DNA from 2 places in the Paenibacillus sp. FSL L8-0644 genome. Region 1 is predicted to be linked to the other one. Evidence: predicted binding sites of a transcription regulator. Region 1 holds the regulator's gene; the other holds the start of a gene.
What was found. The regulator Rex, encoded in region 1, represses fermentation and respiration genes when NADH is low (regulators of the CRP and FNR family bind a similar motif). The targets are predictions, from matches to a motif close to TTGTGAAATATTTCACAA.
Positions count from the first base shown of each region.

Region 1 (5,684 bases):
CCATGTTTGAGTCGTGCTAACCAGACCACCTGATTGCTTGGCCTTAATGATAGCGGCATTTTTCTCAGCCACCTGGTCTTGAGTAACATAGGAATAATACCAGAAAATGCTGACCAGGATCAGTATCACGGCCAAAATGGCGACCGCTATCCATTTTTTCTTATTTTTCAAACCCGTGCTTCCTCTCTAAGGGGATGTGACACCTGAATTAGCGCGACAGAAGCCCTTCAAAGGCGGCTTGTGCCTCATGTTTGATACGTTCCTCGTCCATAGTCAGGCATTCGCCCTTTTTCACAACCTGACGACCGTCTACCCACACATGAGCCACGTCCTTGGCGCTTGCAGAGTATACCGCATGGGAAATAAGATCTGTACGCGGCAAGAAATGTGCCTGATTCAGATCCAGCGCGATAAAGTCAGCCTTGTTGCCTGCTGCCAACGCTCCTACTTCTTTTAAACCAATCGACTTTGCACCGTATTCTGTTGCCAGACGCAGCGCTTCACTTGCAGGAACTGCCGTAGGGTCACCGGATACACCCTTGTGAATAAGTGCTGCCAGACGCATTTCCTCGAACATATCCAGGTTATTATTGCTGGCAGGACCATCCGTTCCGAGAGAAACCGTAACCCCTGCACGCAGCAATTCAGGCACTCTTGCCACACCACTTGCCAGCTTCAAGTTGCTGCCAGGATTGTGGGAAACCGCTACACCACGTTCTGCCAGTAAAGCTATTTCTTCGTCGTTCAAATGAACGCCATGGGCAACAAGCGAAGGACGGGAGAAAAAGCCAAGCTTATCCAAGTGTGCAACCGGACGCAAACCGTAGTCGCGTACGTTTTGCTCTACTTCGGCGATCGTCTCAGACATGTGCGTATGCAGTGGCAAGTCCAGATCATGCGCAGCTTGTACGAATTTTTCAATAAACGCAGGTGGACATGTATATGGCGCGTGCGGAGACATCATCGTAGTAATACGCCCGTCTGCTTTACCGTGCCAGTTACGTGCAAAAGTCACGGCCTCTGCCAGCTTGATTCGCTGTTCTTCCTGCGAACATAGTCCAATTGCTCCACGCATCAGACTTGCACGAATACCTGACTCTTCAGCCACACGAGCCACTTCATCCATATGATCGTACATATCGAGGAAGGTTGTTGTTCCACCTTTCAGCATTTCCAGCACAGACAAGGACGTACCCCAGTACACGTCTGTAGATGTAAACTTGGCTTCCATAGGCCACATTTTTTCCTGAAGCCATACTTGAAGTGCCAAATCATCTCCATGCCCACGCAGTAGAGACATCGCCGCATGACCATGAGTATTGATCAGACCAGGTAAAAACAATAGCCCTTTACCATCGATCGCTTCCGTCTCTTCCTCACCCGCAGGCAAGGTTTCGCCAATATAAGTAATACGACTATCCTCCACAATCATAAAACCATGGACTACCCCTGCTTCTGGTCCATTTACTGCAAAAGATCCGTTTTTAATCATCCATTTATTCACTGTCATATTGTGCTTCTTCCTTTCCGTCCTCCAAATAATAAGCGAGGCTAAGCAAATCAGTTGTAAAGTCTGTGGCATGAATCCGAATGTTGGCTGGTGCCTTGAGAGTAGTCGGTGCAAAGTTCAGGATCGCTCCAATTCCGCTATCAATAAGCCTATCAGCCACGTGCTGTGCTTCAAAATCAGGTACGGTAATAATCCCGATTCGAATGTGTTTTTCTTTCACAGTCGCTTCCAGTTCATCCATCGGTTGCACGACCAATGTATTGATCTTGGTTCCTACCTTATCCGGAAACGCATCAAATACCGCCACAATCTTCATATTGTCTTTTAAATAAGCGTTATAATTCGAAAGGGCTTGCCCCAGATTACCCGCTCCGACCAAGACTACATTAATTTGTTGGTCGATTTTCAGGATATGGCGTATTTTCTCAATGAGATAAGAAACATCATAACCAATACCCTTCCGACCAAAATCTCCAAAATAAGCAAGATCTTTACGGATTTGGGCCGGGTTCAAATCTAGCCTCTGTCCCAACTCTTGAGAAGAGACCGTAGCCACCTCCCGTTTGTGAAGTGCATTCAGATAACGTAAATATACGGGTAACCTCCGTACGACAGCCTCTGAAATTTTATCTGATTTCATACTTGCTCCCCCTAATTGTAACGAACATACTTATGTCCGTCCGTTATGCCTCTGTCTCCGGGGCGGATTGGAGCCATTCGGCGATGCGGGGCACCATTTGCTCCGATGGCATATGCTCCATTTTTGGTCCCGGTAACGAGTACAAAAAGTGCTTTCCGTAATAGGATTCAATCACACGCGTATCATAAACGATAACGACCCCGTGGTCGTTCGCTGTACGTACCAACCGACCAAATCCCTGTTTGAAGCGAATGACCGCTTGAGGTACAGACAGCTTCATAAATGGATTCTTCTTCTGCTGCTGGAGCAGTTCGCTTTTTGCCTCCAGCAGCGGGTGATTCGGCGGTTGAAACGGCAAGCGAACAATGGCTAGACAAGTCAGAGCCTTCCCCGGAATATCGACGCCTTCCCAGAAACTGCTGGTCCCCAGCAATACAGAAGCTTTCGCTTCCTGAAACCGGCGGGTTAGCTTGCTGCGACTTCCACTGTCCACACCTTGTCCCAGCACAGTAATTTCGCTGGATGCTAAGGCCTCTTTGAGCGGCTCATACACTTGCCGGAGCATCCGATAGGACGTAAACAGAACGAGCATTCTCCCACGTGTCGCCTGAGCAGTCGCTCCTAGAGAGCTAACGAGCATATCTACAAAATGCGCATCTCCTACACTGCCCTTCACACTTGGGAAATCCCGTGGAATAACCAGCAACACCTGATCCCTGTAATTAAAGGGTGACGGGAGCTGCGAAGTCATCAGCCGCTCTTGATCTGCGGCCTCCTGTAAGCCGAGCTGATCGATCATGTACTGAAACGACTTATCTACCGACAAGGTAGCAGAAGTCAGAATAATGCTTCTTTTTTTGTCAAAAAACATTTCTTTCAACTGGCGGCTCACATCGACGGGTACCGCATAAAATTGCAATGATTTACTACGGAATTGCCCGCTCGCCTCGAGCCAGTATACGGTTGTTTCATCATCGAGTCGGATAAAAAAGCGCAAATTTTCTCGAATCCCCGCCAAATCCTTGAGCAGACCCGTGATATCTGTAATAAGGCTATCCGCCGCATAATCGTCATGTTCTTCCTTGACGTCCAGCATCAGCTTGTCGCCCTTGCGCAAAATTTCGCTCATCGTTACATATAGCTGATTTTCCAAAGCTCCCGCCTGATCCCACTTTGCAGGCTTGGCCGAAGGTTTGAGACGGGAAGAAAACTGTCCTGTTTCACCCGGTGTCGCATCACTTCGCTCCGGCAACATGCCAAACAGCTTGTCGCTTAGCAGGTCCCAAGTTTCCTTCACCTCTAACACGAGCGGATACAGCTGGTCGATAGTTGAGGCCCAATCTGCCGACTTCTCGTGCCCCGATTTCGCCAACTGTTGACGAAGTGAAGGCAGTTGTCCATTCTTGCTGTCTTTGAACAGTCGCGTCAGTGTATGCACGAGTGTGAAATATTTCATATGCATACCTAGGTGTTTACCAGCTACTTCCTCCAGGTGATGGGCTTCATCTATCACCAGATGTTCATAGCTCGGCAACAACTGATGACTGGCTTTGACGTCTGTGAACAACTTAGAGTGATTCGTAATAACAACATCCGCTATTCCTGCTTCATGGCGTGCACGATGATAATAACATTTGCGGAACCATGGGCAGGAACGACCAAGACAGGACTCTGAATCACTCGCCACCGTTTCCCAGAAATCCCCTCCACGGTTGCTCAGATTCAGTTCTTCATCATCACCGGTTTCTGTTAGCGTCAACCAGACGATCATCTGAGCCGCTGTAATTAAATCTTCCTTCGGTGTAGCGAAGTCTCTTCTGTTTATTTTATGTTCAAACTTACGCAGACACAAATAATGTCCCCGACCCTTGAAAATAGCAGCCCGGAACGGAAACGGAATCACCTTGGTTAGCATCGGAATGTCGCGCTCGCGTAATTGCTCCTGCAGGTTGATCGTATGTGTACTCACCATAACGCGCTGTCCCTTTTTCACACTGTGATACAGCGATGGGAGCAAATAACCCAGAGACTTCCCTGTTCCTGTACCTGCTTCAATCAGCAGATGCTTGTCTTCACTCAGTGCCTGATTCACACCCTCAATCATCTGTATCTGCGCCTCGCGCTCCTCATATTGACTCAAGGATGAACGCAAATTGTCCCGCACATCATCCATGTACTCCTCAAAGGTAACACCTGACAGTGGATTCGGGTCATCTTCTCTACGCGGAGCAGCTAGCTCCGTCCAATCTTCCACTTTTAGCGCAAGCTGACGAAAAAACTGATATCCCTCCAAATCCTGAATAGGATCAAGCTCTTTCTCTTCACGCACCCCATCAAGAAACCATCCAAGGTCACTGTCTTCCTCTGCAAACAAATCACTAAGCCGCTGTATCGTTATCAGAGGTAATGCTTGAAGCTCACCCAGACACTTTAAAAACACCTCAGCCGTAGCCAATGCGTCGCTGTCTGCTTGGTGAGGGCGATCATGTGCCAGCCCGAACTCAGAAGACACAAAACCCAACTGATACGAAGATAGTGATGGAAACATAATTTTCAGAAAATCCATTGTATCCAAGATTCTTCCGCTAAATGGCAAGTATCCGCACCGATCCAGAGCGTTTTGCAAAAAATTAAAATCAAACGCCACATTATGACCGACCAGTACAACATCGTCCAGCATAGGCACAAGCTCCATCATCATTTCTTCAAGTGCAGGTGCATCCTTCACGTCATCGTCTGTAATTCCGGTCAATCCAGTGATAAAAGGTGGAATAGATCTGCCAGGGTTCACATAAGAGCCGTAAACACGGGAAATGCTGTTATCATGATCTATAATTGCAAGTCCGACTTGAATGATGTCATCCGCGGACTGGGTGCCTGTCGTTTCAAAATCCAATACCGCAAATTTCATTCGGGCTTAATCCTTTCTTATGACACTTACAAAAATAATAACTCCGTATATTAGCATAGCAGAAGATCGCGTGTTTGGAAATTAAGACAGCCAAAAAAGACGATGCATACGCCGCCTCAGGAGGTGGGCATGCATCGTCTTACTCGGTGTCTGACAACTACATCCAGGTCATTATGGAGCTGTCGTATCGAAGCTTTTCGGTACCGGACAAACAGGCTTCCATATTGTGCAGCGGCTCGGGTAACGCAGGATCGAACTGATGTGCGAGAGCAAAACATTTTTGCGCCTCCTCTACGTCAGCCTGCTTTGCCAACAGACAGCCTAGCGCATTATAGATGACCGCTTTTAGTCCTGCCTGCTCAGTCAGGTCCAGCACCTTCTGAAAATGGTATACAGCTTCTGCTGGATCATCTAGTTGAAAATAGGCCATTCCCATATACATGCGACTCTGCCAACTGTTCGGAAAATGCTGTAGTACCTGCTCAAATTGTTGGATCGCCTCAGGGTACATAAGTAATCGATAATACCCTTGCCCCCGACTAAAAGCCGGCAGCTCTTTTTCAGGCAGCTCCGTGTCAGACATATCGGTCTCCGCGGAAAAGCCGGCCGCACGCAGGCACACC
Region 1 covers NZ_JBBOYN010000001.1:3,132,351-3,138,034, forward strand. Annotated here, with positions in the region: gene NSS94_RS14065 (cell wall elongation regulator TseB-like domain-containing protein) at 1-171, opposite strand, end outside; gene NSS94_RS14070 (amidohydrolase) at 209-1,510, opposite strand; gene NSS94_RS14075 (redox-sensing transcriptional repressor Rex) at 1,497-2,150, opposite strand; gene dinG (ATP-dependent DNA helicase DinG) at 2,194-5,061, opposite strand; gene NSS94_RS14085 (tetratricopeptide repeat protein) at 5,219-5,684, opposite strand, start outside.

Region 2 (5,684 bases), 2.4 Mb from region 1:
AGACTGATCGGAAGTACAATCTGGTACAGTCGCGCGATAGAATTAATGCCTCCAAAAACCAAATAACTCCCTACCCAGATAAATGGAATCACAATTGCCCAGATAGGTGTGCCTTCGAGTAGAAAAAAAATGTTCACTTCAGCTAACACACGGATTTCAAAGCCGGCAATGATTATAAAGTATATAATTAATAGCACGCTTAAGAATCCCCCCGGAATCTTGCCCACGATTCTTCTGGAATATTGATACACGGTGTTTCCAGGAAACTGTTGATTTAATTTCACCATGATCCAGACGACAAATATGACAATACTTCCACCGATGAGGACAGAAAGCCATGCATCAGGAGTCTGTACCTGTTCAGTTACACCCCTCGGCAGTGTCAAAATGCCTGCCCCCAATACGGTATTGGTCAGGAATACAGCCGCCTGCTTCGTTGTGATCTTGTCATCAGAGCGTCTAAACACAGTAGCTCCTCCTTCGTCTTGGCGTCATGGTCTACGCTTTTTTTGCTGCGTTTTCATCATAACAGGTCTTCGTTTCATCAGAGAAATAGGAGCCCGGATGTACATATCCTTCCAATCACTTGGTCGCATGGGTGAAAAGGGAGTTACATACGGTACGCCAAAACTTTTCAACTTCGTTAGATGGATACAAATTAACAGAAAGAACAATATGGTTCCGAGCATACCCAGGATTGCTGCAAAGAACATGCCGACGAAACGCAAAAGACGCAGGGTAATGCCCGCACTGTATGTCGGTATCGAAAATGAAGAAATGGCAGTTACCGCAACCACAATCACCAGGAAGGGGCTGACGATGCCCGCATTTACAGCAGCGTCGCCGATGACCAAGCCTCCCACAATGCCCATTGCAGGACCAATGGGTTTGGGCAATCGGATGCCGGCTTCCCGCAGGATTTCGATCGAAATTTCCAGAATCATGACTTCAATGACGGAAGGAAAAGGGACGCCTTGACGGGTCTGAATGATGCTAATGACCAGCTTGGTCGGAATCAAACCGGGATGAAATGAAATAAAAGAGATATACAAAGCAGGGCCCATCAGCGCTATGAAAGCTCCAAAAAATCGCAGCAAACGTAAAAGTGAACCTGGAATCCAGCGTTCATAATAATCCTCGGGAGATTGAAGCAGCATACTGAAGGTCACCGGGACAATAAGTGCAAAGGGAGTCCCGTCCAGAAGAATGGCTATTCTTCCTTCCAGTAATGCATTAATGACACGGTCGGGTCGCTCTGTGTTGTGAACCTGCTGGAACGGACTTAAGTAATTGTCTTCAATGAGTTGCTCCACATAACCGGATTCAGCCAAAAAATCCATATCTATTTTTGATATTCTGCGGTTTACTTCTTCAAGAAGATCCGGATTCACAATATCCTTGATGTACGCGACAACCAGATCCTTTTTGATTCGGCTTCCCACTTGAAATTTCTTCATTTCCAGACTTTTATTTAAGCCCTGGCGTCGAAGCATCGAAGTATTTTCACTTAATACTTCCGTAAAACCGATTCTGGGACCCCGAAGTAGTGCTTCAGAGGTTGGTTCATTGACGGAGCGAATGGCGCCATTAGGCGAGCCTACCAGTAGTGCTTCCTTCATTCCTTCAATTAATAAGGCAGTATGACCTAAAAGGATGAACTCGTGCAGTTCCTCCATACTGGTAACTTCACTAATTTGCGTAAGTGGCATCAAGCTATCTTTTATAAAAGAGCTACTTATACTTTCCGGCTGTTCCTGTTGGTCCTGCTGGCCCTCAAACATCAAGACCTCCAATACCTGATTGCTCATAAGCTTTTCATCCTGCATGCCTTCTATGAAGACTAATACGGACCGAGCATGAAATTTTTTCAACATAAACTCACGAAAATGCACATCACTATTTCCGCCTATAGACTCTCGGATCGAATTTAAATCGGAATCGTAATTCCCTGTAATTTTAGAGTTTGGTTTATTCTGTTGATCAAGGTGCCCTTCGTTATTTTCATCGGAGAGCGGCCGACCGGAAGAATGTTTGGATTTCGCTCCCTTACTACCGACAAACGAATAAATCGAGGTGTTTATATAATAAATCCCTAAAGGAATAATCAACGCGAGGCCTGCTTGAAAGAGTATACTCCAGCTCGGAATATAAGAAATTATTTTAGACCACAAGATGACCACCTCCAAACGAATCAATTCTAAGATACAAGTTGTCCCTAAAGTATTCCTTATAAAGGTTGTATTTACACATGAACTGGAAAGATTCGTTCGATGACCAGAGCAAATGATCATCAACTACACTATTTTTAAATCTAATCATTACGGCAGATCTCACACGAAACACTTCTGTTGTTGTTATAGAGCTATCTAGCACTGAGAGCCAGTGTAGAGAATGGAGCAAAATCCCTTGAAACGGAATAGGGAAATCCCTAAATATTCTTAATTTTAACTACATTGTGATTCTAGTCACATATAGCTCTATCTGCTGTATTAAAATAGAAGCATAAACAATATTCATTAGAAACGTAGAGATGTCGTCGGATAGGAAGTAGCGTCGAATGAATGGAGGAACCGGTATATGATAAACAGTAAAAAGAAGCTTGTGGTTATAGGGAACGGGATGGCTGGTATCAATACGGTCGAACAAATTTTAAAATTAACAGATAAATATGAAATTACAGTCCTGGGAAGTGAGCCGCATCCGAACTATAACAGGATCATGCTCTCTTATGTGTTGGAAGGTAGTAAAACAATAGATGATATCATACTGAACGATTTGCAATGGTATGCGGATCAAGGGATTACTTTATATACAGGAAAAATGGTTAAAAGTATCGACGGTGAGAACAAGAAGATTCTCACCGAAGACGGACTGGAAATTGATTACGATGTGGCTTTGGTGGCTACTGGTTCACAATCGTTTATTCTGCCTATTCCGGGTAAAGAATTACCGGGAGTTATTGGTTTCCGAGATATCGCCGATTGCTCGGCAATGCTGGAAGCGGCAAAGACCTATAAAAAGGCCGCTGTCATTGGTGGAGGTCTGTTGGGGCTGGAGGCAGCTAAAGGCCTGGTCAATCTGGGGATGGATGTTACGGTCGTTCATTTAATGGAAGATTTGATGGAACGTCAGCTAGACCGGGAAGCCTCTGCGATGCTAAAAGCAGAACTAGAACGCCAAGGAATCAAGTTTGCTATGCAAATGCAAACTTCGGAGGTGTACGGTCAAGATCGCGTACAAGGATTGCGGTTTTCAGACGGAAGCGAGCTGGAAGCGGATTTGGTCGTTATGGCGGTTGGGATCAAGCCTAATATTCAGGTAGCTGTGCAAAGTGGTATGGAAACGAACCGTGGTATTGTAGTCGATGATTTGATGAGAACCTCTGTGCCGGATGTATATGCTGTAGGGGAATGTGTTGAACACCGCGGAATCTGTTATGGTCTGGTAGCTCCGCTGTTTGAGCAGGGAAGTGTCATTGCCAAACATTTGGCAGGCGCGGAAACTGAAGGTTATATGGGATCGGTGGTTTCCACCAAGCTCAAAATTTCAGGGGTGGATGTTTTCTCAGCTGGCGAATTCATAACCCAGCCTGAACATACGGTGATTGTTGCAAAAGATGAGTGGAAGCGGACCTACAAAAAAGTGCTGCTTCGTGAAAATAAGATTGTTGGAACTGTACTGTTTGGCGATGTGAGCGAATCTGCTAGCCTGCAAAAATATGTGCGTCAGCAAACATTGATGACAGATGAAATATATGGACAGCTCATGGGTACTGGATGCAGCAATCACGGGTCGAAAACATCATCCGCTGAAACGATGGCCGATGATGAAATTGTGTGTGGCTGTAACGGTGTTACTAAAAAGGCCATTGTTGATGCAATTAATGACAATGGGCTGACTACAGTCGATGAAATTAAAGCATGTACCGGAGCAACTCGTTCTTGTGGAGGATGTAAGCCGGTCGTGGAGCAGATTCTACAATATGTTCTTGGAGACAGCTTCAAGACGTCAGCCAAGCAAGGAATATGTAGCTGCACAACATTGAGCCGGGACGAGATTGTGGAAGCGATCAAAACCAAAGGGCTGACAACAACGCGTGAAGTTATGAATGTACTGGGTTGGCATAATGATGAAGGTTGCTCCAAATGCCGGCCGGCGCTGAATTACTATCTGGGAATGATTAACCCGGACACCTATGAAAATGAGGGGGATTCCCGTTTTGTAAATGAGCGATTGCACGCGAACATTCAAAAGGATGGAACGTTTACAGTTGTTCCTAGAATGTACGGCGGTGTAACGACCCCAGAAGATTTGAAGAAGATAGCAGATGTTTCTCTTAAATACAACGTTAAGGTCGTTAAAGTAACAGGAGGACAGCGGCTTGATTTGATCGGTGTCCGTAAAGAGGATCTGCCTAAAGTATGGGAAGAACTCGATATGCCGTCGGGGTATGCCTACGCGAAGTCACTTCGTACGGTTAAAACCTGTGTTGGATCGCAATTTTGCCGGTTTGGCACACAGGACTCGATGGGAATGGGAGAAGTGTTGGAACGGAAATTCGAACGACTGGACTTCCCGGCAAAATTCAAATTAGCGGTTAATGGATGTCCACGCAACTGTGCGGAATCATGTACCAAAGATATCGGAATCGTAGGTAATGATGGGGGCTGGGAGATCTTTATCGGTGGTAATGGCGGTATTAAAGCACGGTTGGCTGATTCACTCTGTAAAGTGAAAACCGACGCCGAGTTGATTGATATTGTAGGTAGCGTAATGCAACTCTACCGCGAAACAGGACAATACCTGGAACGTACTTCGGAGTGGGTGGAACGGATCGGTGTGGAAGAGATTCAGAAAGCAGTCGTTCAGGATACAGCTAATCGCCAAGCTTTAGTAGAACGTATCGAATTTGCACTGCAACAGGTCGAAGACCCTTGGAAAAAGATCATCAATGATGAGGATTCACGCAAGAATTTATTCGAGGTTGTCACCCCGTCTATTGTGTAATTGTATCTAAAATGCCTGAGGAAGGGAGCAATCAAGCAAATGATCAAAAATGCCGAATGGCTTGTCGTCGGTCACAGTAAGGATTTTCCGATCAGAATAGGACGTACCATCCACATCAAAGGTGTCGAAATTGCTGTTTTTCGCACTTCGGAGAATGAGCTTTATGCCGTTGAAAATATCAATCCTCATCCCAAAAGAGGTCCTCTTACAGAGGCGATAGTATCTGGTCATTATATCTATGATCCTTTATATGACTGGAAAATTGACCTGCAGACAGGCATCGTTCAAGAGCCTGATCACGGACAAGTTAAAACGTTCGCTGTTTGTGAAGAGGGAGAAGAAGTAAAAATATCGCTCGAAACGGTTTAGTTCATCTGATGGAATACAAATAAAAAGGGCTCAACAGGACAATCCTGTTGGGCCCTTTTCGGCTTGGATCAGGTAATGGTAATGCCTGCACTCGCATAACCCACCACGGTGTTGAGGAGGGAGGCTCCTGTAGCCGTTGCTGAGAAGACCATAAGTAGACGGGTCTGCGCGGTTACGGGTATAGCCAATTCGGTAGTAATACCACTAGAGATCGTTCCCAAAGCAACAATGTCAGTCAGTGGGGGAGTCAATATAACGGTAGCTCCGGGAATCGCTGTGAAGGAATTATTAGGTGTTGGGGAACTAAA
Region 2 covers NZ_JBBOYN010000001.1:779,323-785,006, forward strand. Annotated here, with positions in the region: gene NSS94_RS03555 (GerAB/ArcD/ProY family transporter) at 1-467, opposite strand, end outside; gene NSS94_RS03560 (spore germination protein) at 492-2,171, opposite strand; gene nirB (nitrite reductase large subunit NirB) at 2,578-5,007, shown strand; gene nirD (nitrite reductase small subunit NirD) at 5,047-5,376, shown strand; gene NSS94_RS03575 (exosporium glycoprotein BclB-related protein) at 5,445-5,684, opposite strand, start outside.
Region 2: a site for Rex is predicted at 2,454-2,471, ahead of nirB (nitrite reductase large subunit NirB). Genes of this name have one in related genera too.